Regions from separate parts of the Micromonospora sp. NPDC051141 genome, predicted to be linked through region 2. Evidence: riboswitches for the same ligand, from Rfam matches in the RefSeq annotation. Region 2 holds a riboswitch; each other region holds the start of a gene.
What was found. Region 2 has a riboswitch for cobalamin ahead of cobN (cobaltochelatase subunit CobN). Riboswitches for the same ligand answer to the same signal wherever they lie in the genome.

Region 1 (3,267 bases), on a different contig from region 2:
CCGTACAGGTCGGGCAGTTCCGGCGCGTCGGACGGGTCGATCAGCGACCAGTCCTCGTCCGCCTCGACCCGGCGCATGAACTCGTCCGGTATCCAGTTGGCGAGGTTGAGGTTGTGGGTCCGCCGGGACTCCTCGCCGGTGTTGTCCCGCAGCTCCAGGAACTCCTCCACGTCCGGGTGCCACGGCTCCAGGTAGACGCAGGCCGCGCCCTTGCGCCGGCCGCCCTGGTTCACCGCCGCCACCCCGGCGTCGAGCGTCTTGAGGAACGGCACGATGCCGTTCGACCGCCCGTTCGTGCCCCGGATCAGCGCGCCCCGGCCACGCACCCTCGACCAGGAGATGCCGATGCCGCCGGAGAACTTCGACAGCTTCGCCACCTGGTGGTAGCGCTCGTAGATGGAGTCCAGCTCGTCGCGGGGCGAGTCCACCAGGAAGCACGACGACATCTGGGTGTGCCGGGTGCCCGAGTTGAACAGCGTGGGGGAGCTGGGCAGGTAGGCCAGGCTGGACATCAGCCGGTACAGACCGACCGCCTCGGCCGGGGTGTGCGACAGCCCGCAGGCCACCCGCAGCAGCCAGTACTGCGGCGTCTCCACCACCAGCCGCGACTCCGGGTGCCGCAGCAGGTAACGGTCCGCCACGGTACGCAGTCCGAAGTACTCGAACCGCAGGTCACCGGCCGGGTCCACGGCGTCGTCCAGCTCACCGGCGTGGCGGGCCACGAACGCGGCGGTGTCGTCACCGATCAGCCCCAGCCCGTGGGCGTACCCGATCGACTCGCTGAAGCGCGTCACCTGCTGTCCGCGGACCTCCTCGTCCACGTACGCGGCCAGCAACCGGGCGGCCAACCGGGAATATTGCGGCTCCTCGCCGATCAGCTCCGCCGCGGTCTGGATCGACAACCGGTCCAGCTCCGCGGTGCTCGCCCCGTCGTAGAGCCCGCTGATGGTCCGGGTGGCGACCCGCAGCGGATCGACCTCGTCCAGGTCGGCGACCCAGCGCTCGACCGCCCGGACGATCCGGTTGACGTCGACCGGCTCGGTGTCGCCGTCCCGCTTGCGGACCCGCATCGCCAGTCGGCGCTGCTCCGGCCCGGTAACACCGGACCGCTGACTCTCCCGTACGACCGTCATGACCTCTCCCTCGCTGTCACCGATGGTCTCGGCCGGCGGGAGAACGCCAACGGGCACGGCACGCAGGACCGGCCCGGCTGCTGGCGTCGGTCGTCCCGCGCGACCGTCGACCGCCGCACGCGGCAGCGCACGGCGCGCTGGCAGGTCTTCGGACTCGCGGGCGTGACACGAGGTCGCCTACTGGCCGTCGCTTCCCAGGCCGGTGGCCCAGTGCTGATGACGGCGGTCGTTCCCACTCACCGCTGCGGGGCAGTCCCGGACTTCCACCGGGTTCCCTCTTGCCTCGGCCGCGCCGGTGAGGCGCGGCCGAACCAGCTGCGGGGACACCATATATGGCGGTGATGCCCGGCGGGCAACACCAGATGTCGGGTCAGGCGTGTCGGTTGCGTCTCACCGTCCACGATGCCGGACGAACGCCGCCCGCGGTTGGCGCTCCCCGGGGCCGGGGACGATAGTGGGCGGCATGGCGAATCTCGGACGCCGCTGGGCGTGGCTCCTGGTCCTGCTGGTCGGCGTCGGACTGTTCCTGTTGGTGCTGGAGACCCTGATCGGCACCCGGAACATCAACTTCGTACCCGCGCTGATCGTGCTCGGCGCCGCGATCGCGCCGGCCACGTTCCTCACGTTCGCCGAGGGCCGGTCCGGCCGCTGGCGGGTCCCGGGCGCGATCGTCGGCCTCGCCGCGTTCCTCGGCGGGGTGATCGGTGTCGTCGCGGCCGGCTGGTTGGAGTACGACACGCTGCACCGGCTCGGCGTGCTGCCGATGGTCCTCGTCGGCCTGATCGAGGAGTCCGCGAAGCTCGTCGTGCCGGTCGGCGTCCTGCTGCTGTGGCGGCGGCACCGGTCGCCGGGGGAGGGGCTGGTGATCGGCGTGGCCTCCGGCGCCGGTTTCGCCGCGCTGGAGACGATGGGCTACGCGTTCACCACGCTCGTCGGGTCGCAGGGCAACCTCGGCGCGGTCGAGCAGACACTGCTGATCCGCGGTCTCACCGCGCCGGCCGCGCACCTGTCCTGGACCGGGCTCACGGCCGGCGCGTTGTTCGCCCTCGCCGCCGCGCCCGGCGGACGCCGGCTCGCCGCGTTCCTGCTGACCTTCGCCGCGGCGGTCACGTTGCACACCTGCTGGGACACGTTCGGCACGCCGGCCGCGTACCTGTTCATCGGCGGCGTGTCGCTGGGCTGGCTGCTGCTGCGCCTGCACCTCGACCGCGAGCGGCCGGGCGCGGTGACCACGGTGTGGCCGGGTGCGCCCGAGCCGGTCGGCGGCGTCGCGGGCGGGCCGGCTACCAGGTGACCGGCAGCTCGACCGGGCCGAGGATGGCGTGGCCCGGCTTCCAGGGCACCTCGTCCGGCGGCACCGCGAGGCGCAGGCCGGGCAGCTCCCGCAGCAGCAGGGCGAGCGCGGTGCGGACCTCCAGCGCGCCCAGGTGGGCCCCGATGCAGTAGTGCGCGCCGTGCCCGAAGGACAGGTGCGGGGTGGGCGGGCGGTCGAAGTCCATCCGCTCCGGGTCCGGGAACACCGCCGGGTCGCGGTTGGCGGCGTCGTGTGAGGGGACCACGATGTCGCCCGCCGCCAGCCGGGCACCGCTGGGCAGCGTCACGTCCGCCATCACCCGCCGCGGCATCTCGTCGCCGTTCGCGGTGGAGTGCAGCCGCTCCAGCTCGGCGACCGCGCCGTCCAGCCGTTCGGGGTGCGCGACAAGGTACGCCCAGCCGGTGCCGGCCGGCCCGTACGGCTCGGTCTGGAGCACGTGGACGAACGTGGCGATCGAGCTGGCCGTGGTCTCCCAGCCACCCACCACGAGTGAGATCGGCAGCTTGATCTGGACGTCCACCGGCTGGTCGGCGGCGGCGGTCGCGATCCGGCCGAGCAGGTCGTCGCCGGGTCGGCCGCGTCGCTGTTCGAGCTGCTCCCACAGGTAGCCGCCCATCTCCTCGGCGGACCGGGCCGCCTCCACGCGGCTCAGGTCGCCGGCGCCGAGGAACATGTCGCCCCACCGGCGGAACCGCATCCGGTCGTCGGCGGCAGGCCGAGCAGGTCACAGATCACGTCCAGCGCGAACGGGACGGCGAAGTCGCGGACCAGGTCCGCCGGAGCGCCCCGGCCCACCATCGCGGTGAGCCGCTCCTGCGC
Region 2 (3,267 bases):
AGGTAGCCGTCGAGGTGCAGCACGAAGTCGTCGAAGTCGTCGGCGTCGGGCATCGCCTCGGCGTGCAGGTCGTGGTGCAGTTCGGCGGCGCAGACCAGGTCCCAGATCTGCGTTCGCACGGTCGGCGCCTTGGCCGGGTCGAGGGCCTGCACGGTGGCGTACTCGTCGAGCAGTTGCTCCAGTCTGGCCAGGTCTCCGTAGGTCTCGGCCCGGGCCATCGGCGGCACCAGGTGGTCGACCACGACGGCGTGGGCACGCCGTTTGGCCTGGGTGCCCTCACCGGGATCGTTGACGATGAACGGGTAGACCAGCGGCAGGTCGCCCAGCACCGCGTCGGGGGCGCAGTCGGCCGCCAGGCCGAGGCCCTTGCCGGGCAGCCACTCCAGGGTGCCGTGCTTGCCCAGGTGCACCACGGCGTCCGCGCCGAACCCACCGTCGGCGACCGGCGCGGCGAGCCAGCGGTACGCGGCCAGGTAGTGGTGGCTGGGCGGCAGGTCCGGGTCGTGGTAGATGGCGATCGGGTTCTCCCCGAAGCCGCGCGGCGGCTGGATCAGCAGCACCACGTTGCCGAAGCGCAGGCCGGCCAGCACGATGTCCCCGCCGTCGGTGTACAGCTCGCCGGGCGGCTCACCCCAGTGCTCCCGCATCCGCTCGCGCAGCGGGGCGGGCAACTCGTCGAACCACCGCCGGTACGTGCGCCCCGGTATCCGGGCCTCGGCGGCGCGCTGCTGCTCCGGGGTGAGCCACTCCACGTCGTGGCCGCCCGCGGCGATCAACGCGTGGATCAGGGCGTCGCCGTCGTCGGGTGGCGGGGCGTCGCCCAGGTGGTAGCCGGCCTCGGCCATCGCCGCGAACAGCCGGACGGCGGAGGCCGGGGTGTCCAGACCGACCGCGTTGCCGACCCGGGAATGCTTGGTCGGGTACGAGCTGAGCACCACCGCGACGCGCTTGTCGGCGGCGGGCACGTGCCGCAGCCGGGCGTGGCGGACCGCGATGCCGGCCACCCGGGCGGCCCGGTCGGGGTCGGCGGCATAGACCGAGAGCCCGTCGGCGTCGATCCGCTTGAACGAGAACGGCACGGTGATGATCCGGCCGTCGAACTCGGGGATGGCCACCTGCATGGCGGCGTCCAGCGGGGACAGTCCGGCGTCGCTGCCCGCCCACTGCTCGCGGGTGCTGGTGAGGCAGAGGGCCTGGATCACCGGCACGTCCAGCGCCGCGAGGGCGCCGACGTCCCAGGCGTCCTCGTCGCCGCCGCCGGAGGCGTCCGCGGCCACCGCTCCGCCGGCGGCGAGCACGGTGACCAGCAGCGCGTCGCACCGGCCGAAGAGTCCGAGCGGACCGGCGCCGGTGGTCAACCCCCGCAGCGAGCCGCAGAAGATCGGCAGCGGGTTCCCGCCGGCGGCCCGTACCGCGTCGGCGAGCACGTCGACGAAGCCGGTGTTGCCGGCCAGCGCGTGCGCCCGGTAGAAGACGATCCCCACGGTGGGCCGGCCGGGCACGATCTCCGGATCGCCGTGCACGCCGTAGGCCGGGGTGGGCACGGGCGGGGCGAAGCCCTCGCCGGTGAGCAGCACCCGGTCGGCCAGGAACCGGGCCAGCCGGCCCAGGTTCGCCGGGCCGCCCTCGACCAGGTACGCGAGCGCCTGGGTGACCACACCGGACGGCACGGTGGAGACCGCCATCAGCTCCGCGTCGGGCAGCGCCTCACCGCCGAGCACCACCGTGGGGACGCCGCCGGCCAGCACGGCGGCCAGCCCGTCCGGCCACGTCTGCCGGCCGCCGAGCAGGCGTACGACGGCGAGATCGACGCCGTCGACGAGCGCGGGCACCGCGTCGGCGGCGACCCGTGCGGGGTTGGCGAGCCGGTAGTCGGCGTCGCTGGCGCGGGCGGCCAACAGGTCGGTGTCGGCGGTGGAGAGCAACAGGATGCGCACGGGAAACTCCGGAGAGTGACGCTCGGGGTCGCACGGAGGCGACCGGGGCGAAGCGGGAGGGGAGCGGCGTCAGCGGGTGCGGCGACCCGCGGCGCGACTCACCGGGACGCGGGTCGGCGAGCGGTCAACGCCGGCGGCAGGCGCCCCGACCGAAGGGGTCCACGGTCCCGGGTGCGCCGGCGCGGGGCATGCCGGCACGACCGGCGCCCTGCCGGGCGACGGGTGCGGCGGAGCGTCCACCGTGCGGGTCATGACGATGATCGTCGATGAAAGAGATGCCGTGCGTCATCGGGTCCTCCTCGGGTGTCCACGCCCTGGGGTACGTCCGACGGCCGAAGTATCCTGGCTTCCGGATCGACGCTCTCCCCCGGCCTTCCAGCCGCACGCACACGGCCGTGACTCGCGAGGGGGGATCGCTCCCCGGTGACAGTGGCGGGACCGCGCCGGAATCGCACCGGCTTCCTTCACTGCCGTCAGGCCGCGAATGCTGCCACACCTTCCGACCCCGGGTCAACGCCCCTCCCGCCAGGGGTGGGCGCGATCGCGCCATCGAAATGCGTTGATCGGTTTCTCCGGATGGGACGCCGTCACGATCACCCGGGCCGGTGACCCTGCCGCGCGATGCCGGCCGGGCCACCGGCCCCGACCCGGTGGACCGACGTCAGCCGGTGACCGATCCGGGGTTCCAGCGGTCGTGGTGGATCGCCGCGCCCAGGGGGCGGCGACGACGCCAGCCGTGCCGTTCGAGATCGGGCACCGCTTCGAGGTGGGTGACGGGGCCGAGGCAGAGCCAGGCGACGGGTCGGATGCCCGCGGGAATGGCGAGCAACCGCTGGAGGAACCGCTCGCGGTAGAACGACACCCAGCCGACGCCGAGGTTCTCGGCGGCGGCGGCCAGCCAGAGGTTCTGGATGGCCAGGCACACGGAGTACAGGCCGGCGTCGGCGATGGCGTGCCGGCCCAGGACCGCGGGGCCGCCACGGTCGGGGTCGTAGGTCACCACGATCGACAGCGTGGACTCCATGATCCCGTCGATCTTGATGCGGGAGAACCGCTGGGCCGCCTCGGCGTCGAGAGTGGCGGCGAACGTGTCACGCTCGGCCCGGACGTGCCGGTGGAACGCTTCGCGCAGGTCCCGGTCACGGACCAGGATGAAATCCCACGGCTGGGACAGTCCGACACTGGGCGCGGCGTGCGCCGCGGCCAGGACCCGGTCGAGGACACCGGGGTCGAGGGGCTCGCCGGTGAACTGGCCGCGGACGTCGCGGCGACGGTGGATCACGTCGTAGATGTCGCTGATCATGGGCAGGCTCCCGCTGCGCTCATGCCC
Region 3 (3,267 bases), on a different contig from region 2:
CGCGGAGCGGTCGGTGAGAACTCCGGAAAGCATCCGAGACAAACGACACCCCGCTCCGCGAACTGCGGTGAGCGGGGTGGAATCGGACCTCGGCGGCCCGGACTTCACCCTGTAGACCTCGACAGTGGAAGCCGCTCGTCCCAGGCGAGGCGTTCCGGCTCGCGAGAAGGCTCTCGCTCACGGTTGCGGGTCAGCGCCGGCTTCTACCGGCTTCCCCCCACACGGGACGTATGCAGTTGTGTCCCCGGCGTACACCGGGTGCGGTCACCGTACCGCCCGGACGCCGTCCGGCGCCAGGGCGGTGACCGGGACCCGCTGCGATGCCGGTCACCGCCCTGGCGCGGCTCATCAGGGGGCGGTGATGCCCGGTGCGGCGCCGGCGCCGAACGACCAGCCCTCAACGCTGCCCGGGGCGGGGTTGTAGCTGGCCGCGCCGGAGGAGCTGTAGGACCAGGGGCCGCCGTGCGGCGCATGCCAGTACGACCAGTAGGCGGTGGCCGGTGGGGTGTTGACGCACGGGTCCGTCGCGGCGGTCGGCTTGCCGTTGATCCGACAGACGAACGCCAGCCCCCAGCGCTGGGTGCCGGTGACCGTGAACCCGGCACCCTGCAGAGCAGCGATCCCGGTCGCCGGGTCGCCGGGAGCACAGCCGACCTGGATGCCGCCGCCGAGGGCGGCGTAGTCGACGACGACGGTGACCCCCGAGGTGCCGGTGCAGGCCGCGGCCTGCGCGGCCTGCGGCGCGGGCTCGACGGCGGTCAGGGCGACGGCGGCCAGCGCGGCGGTCAGCAGACCGGCGAGCCGGGCCCGGATGGTGGATGGACGAAGGGACACGGATCCTCCTGAAGGTGGTCGGATGGCAGGGCGCTTACGGGCAGGCGAGGACGGGTGCGCCGGGGGCGGCGCCGGCGGCCGACAGGTCGGCGTAGCCGGTGCCGGTGAGGCCGAGGACGGCCTGGGCGGTGGCGCGGGCGGCGGTGTCCGGGTCGAACGCGCCGCCGTCGAAGTCGACCGCGCCCCGCCGGTCTGGCGTCGACGCGCAACCGACCTGCAGCCCGGCCAGGAACCGGTGCGCCCGGGCCCAGGCCAGCGGCCGGCCGGCGGCGCGCAGTGCCTGCGCGGCGAGGCCGGTGCTGTTGGCGTTCGGGACGCCGTCCGCATTGGCGAAGCCACCGTCGGGTCGCTGCACCGAGACCAGCCAGCGCAACCCGGCGGCGGCGTCGGCTCGGCGGCCGGTGGCCCGCAGCGCCTGCACAACCAGGGCGGTAGCGTCCACATCGGAGTGGCACGTCGGTTGGGCGGGCAGCACCGGGTAGCCCCCGTCGGGACACCGGGTGCCGGCCAGCCATGCAGCCGCTACCGGTGGCGCACCCTGCGAGGTGCGATCCAGGGCGAGTAGGGCGAAGGACTGGCTGAAGGCGTTGCTGTAGTCGCCGTAGGCCGACCGGTCGGAGAATCGCCCGGTGGGCGCCTGGAGCGACCGCAACCGGGCGATCAGGTCGACCCCGCCGACGTCGGTCGGGTTCCCGCTGCGGACCTCGACGGCGAGGGCCAGCTTGGCGGTCGCCCCGGCGTACGCCTCGGCGGCGCCGTCGCCGAGGTAACCGTCCCGGACGTCGGGTCGGGTGACCCAGGCCAGGGCCCGCGCGGCGGAGTCGTCGGCGACACCGGCGGCGGCGAAGGCGAACACCGCGTCCAGGGTCAGCCCCTGGTCCGGGTACGCGACGCCGTCGAAGACCACCTCGAAGCGTTCTCCGTCGACGAGTTGCCGGGCCAGCCACCCGGCGGCGGCCTCCGGCCGGTTCGGGCCGGGGACGGCGGCTACCCGTCCGGTCACGGCGGATGCGGGGGCGGCGAGGGTGAGGGCGGCGAGTACGCCGCAGAACAGGGCGAGCAGGGGATGCCGGCTCAGGCGGACGACCATCGGAAGCGCCTTTCCGGCCCGGCGGTCGTCAGAAACCCGGCCGACCGGCGGTACGCGGAGTCGACCGGGACTCCGACCCGTGGGCCACGACGGGTGGGGGAGCGGATGCGCGCGTACGCCGGGTATTCGGGCTCACCGCCGGGTGACTTGCCACCTCGGACGGCCTACCGTTGCGGGCCAGCGCCGGACTTCGACCGGACTTCCCCCGCACGGACGCGCGTTTGGTTAAGTTGTGGCGACAGTCTGGCTGGCCGCGACCACCCATGTCAATCCGTCGTCGGCCGTCAGCGGACAGTAACCGCCGTCTGCTCGCCGCGCGTGGGGATCGGCCGGTGCCGCGGGCCGGGTGGAGCGGGCCGCCACTCCACCCGGCGCGCCGGTTAGCTGCCGCGTACCTCGACCGCCGCAGTGACCAGGTGTTCCAGCGACGCCTCGACTCCGGGTAGCCGCGGGTCTTCAGCCCGTAGTCGGGGTTGACCCACAGCCGCTGCGCGGGGACCGCCGCCGCCCGCAGCAGCGCGTCCACGACCTCGCCCCGGGACGGCACCCGGGGCGAATGGATCTCCCACACCCCGGGCCCGACACCGCGCTGGTAGCCGATCGCGGCGAGATCGTCGAGGACCTCCATCTTCGACCGGGACACCTCGATGCTGGCGACGTCGGCGTCGAGGGCGTCGATGGCGGTGATGACCTCACCGACCTCCGAATAGCACAGGTGGGTGTGGATCTGCGTGCCGTCGGCGAACCCGCAGGTGGCCAGCCGGAACGCACCGACCGCCCAGTCCAGGTAGGCCATCTGGTCGGCCCGCCGCAGCGGCAGAGTCTCCAGGATCGCCGGCGCGTCGACCTGGATGATCCGGATGCCTGCTGCCTCCAGGTCCCGGCACTCTTCCCGCAGCGCCAGCGCGACCTGGTCCGCGGTGTCGCCCAGTGGTTGGTCGGTCCGGACGAACGACCAGGCCAGGATCGTCACCGGACCGGTGAGCATGCCCTTGACCGAACGGTCGGTCAGCGACTGGGCGTAGGTGGACCAGTCGAGGGCCGTCGCCCATCGTATGCGCCCGACAGGTGCTGTGGGCAGACCTGCCCGGCCCTCGGGAGCGGCGTTCGCTGCCGCATCGTCGATGCGCGACCGAGTAGCGTCGCGACATCGGGCACAGGCCTGCGACGGCGGAGGGGAACCGGTGGGTCAGAAGATCGACAGGGTGACGTTCGTGGTGGACGGCAGCGAGTGGACCGCCATGCGGCCGGAGGACTTCGAGCGACTGGACGCCTCCCGCAGGCAGGTCGGCGCGACCGCCGCCCGGGCCAACCGGTTGGAGCACGAGTTGCGTCAGACACGG

Region 1: another riboswitch for cobalamin. It lies ahead of ACIA6B_RS18430 (ribonucleoside-diphosphate reductase subunit alpha); the one in region 2 lies ahead of cobN (cobaltochelatase subunit CobN).
Region 3: another riboswitch for cobalamin. It lies ahead of ACIA6B_RS24795 (peptidase); the one in region 2 lies ahead of cobN (cobaltochelatase subunit CobN).

The regions. Positions count from the first base shown of each region.
Region 1 covers NZ_JBITFD010000009.1:85,071-88,337, forward strand. Annotated here, with positions in the region: gene ACIA6B_RS18430 (ribonucleoside-diphosphate reductase subunit alpha) at 1-1,133, opposite strand, end outside; cobalamin riboswitch at 1,255-1,464, opposite strand; gene ACIA6B_RS18435 (PrsW family glutamic-type intramembrane protease) at 1,597-2,427, shown strand; gene ACIA6B_RS18440 (cytochrome P450) at 2,417-3,145, opposite strand; gene ACIA6B_RS18445 (hypothetical protein) at 3,097-3,267, opposite strand, start outside.
Region 2 covers NZ_JBITFD010000020.1:33,337-36,603, reverse strand. Annotated here, with positions in the region: gene cobN (cobaltochelatase subunit CobN) at 1-1,937, opposite strand, end outside; cobalamin riboswitch at 2,273-2,402, opposite strand; gene bluB (5,6-dimethylbenzimidazole synthase) at 2,599-3,240, opposite strand.
Region 3 covers NZ_JBITFD010000014.1:99,656-102,922, forward strand. Annotated here, with positions in the region: cobalamin riboswitch at 126-274, opposite strand; gene ACIA6B_RS24790 (hypothetical protein) at 349-834, opposite strand; gene ACIA6B_RS24795 (peptidase) at 869-1,924, opposite strand; cobalamin riboswitch at 2,023-2,158, opposite strand; partial or broken gene ACIA6B_RS24800 (5-methyltetrahydropteroyltriglutamate--homocysteine S-methyltransferase) at 2,412-2,912, opposite strand; gene ACIA6B_RS24805 (hypothetical protein) at 3,109-3,267, shown strand, end outside.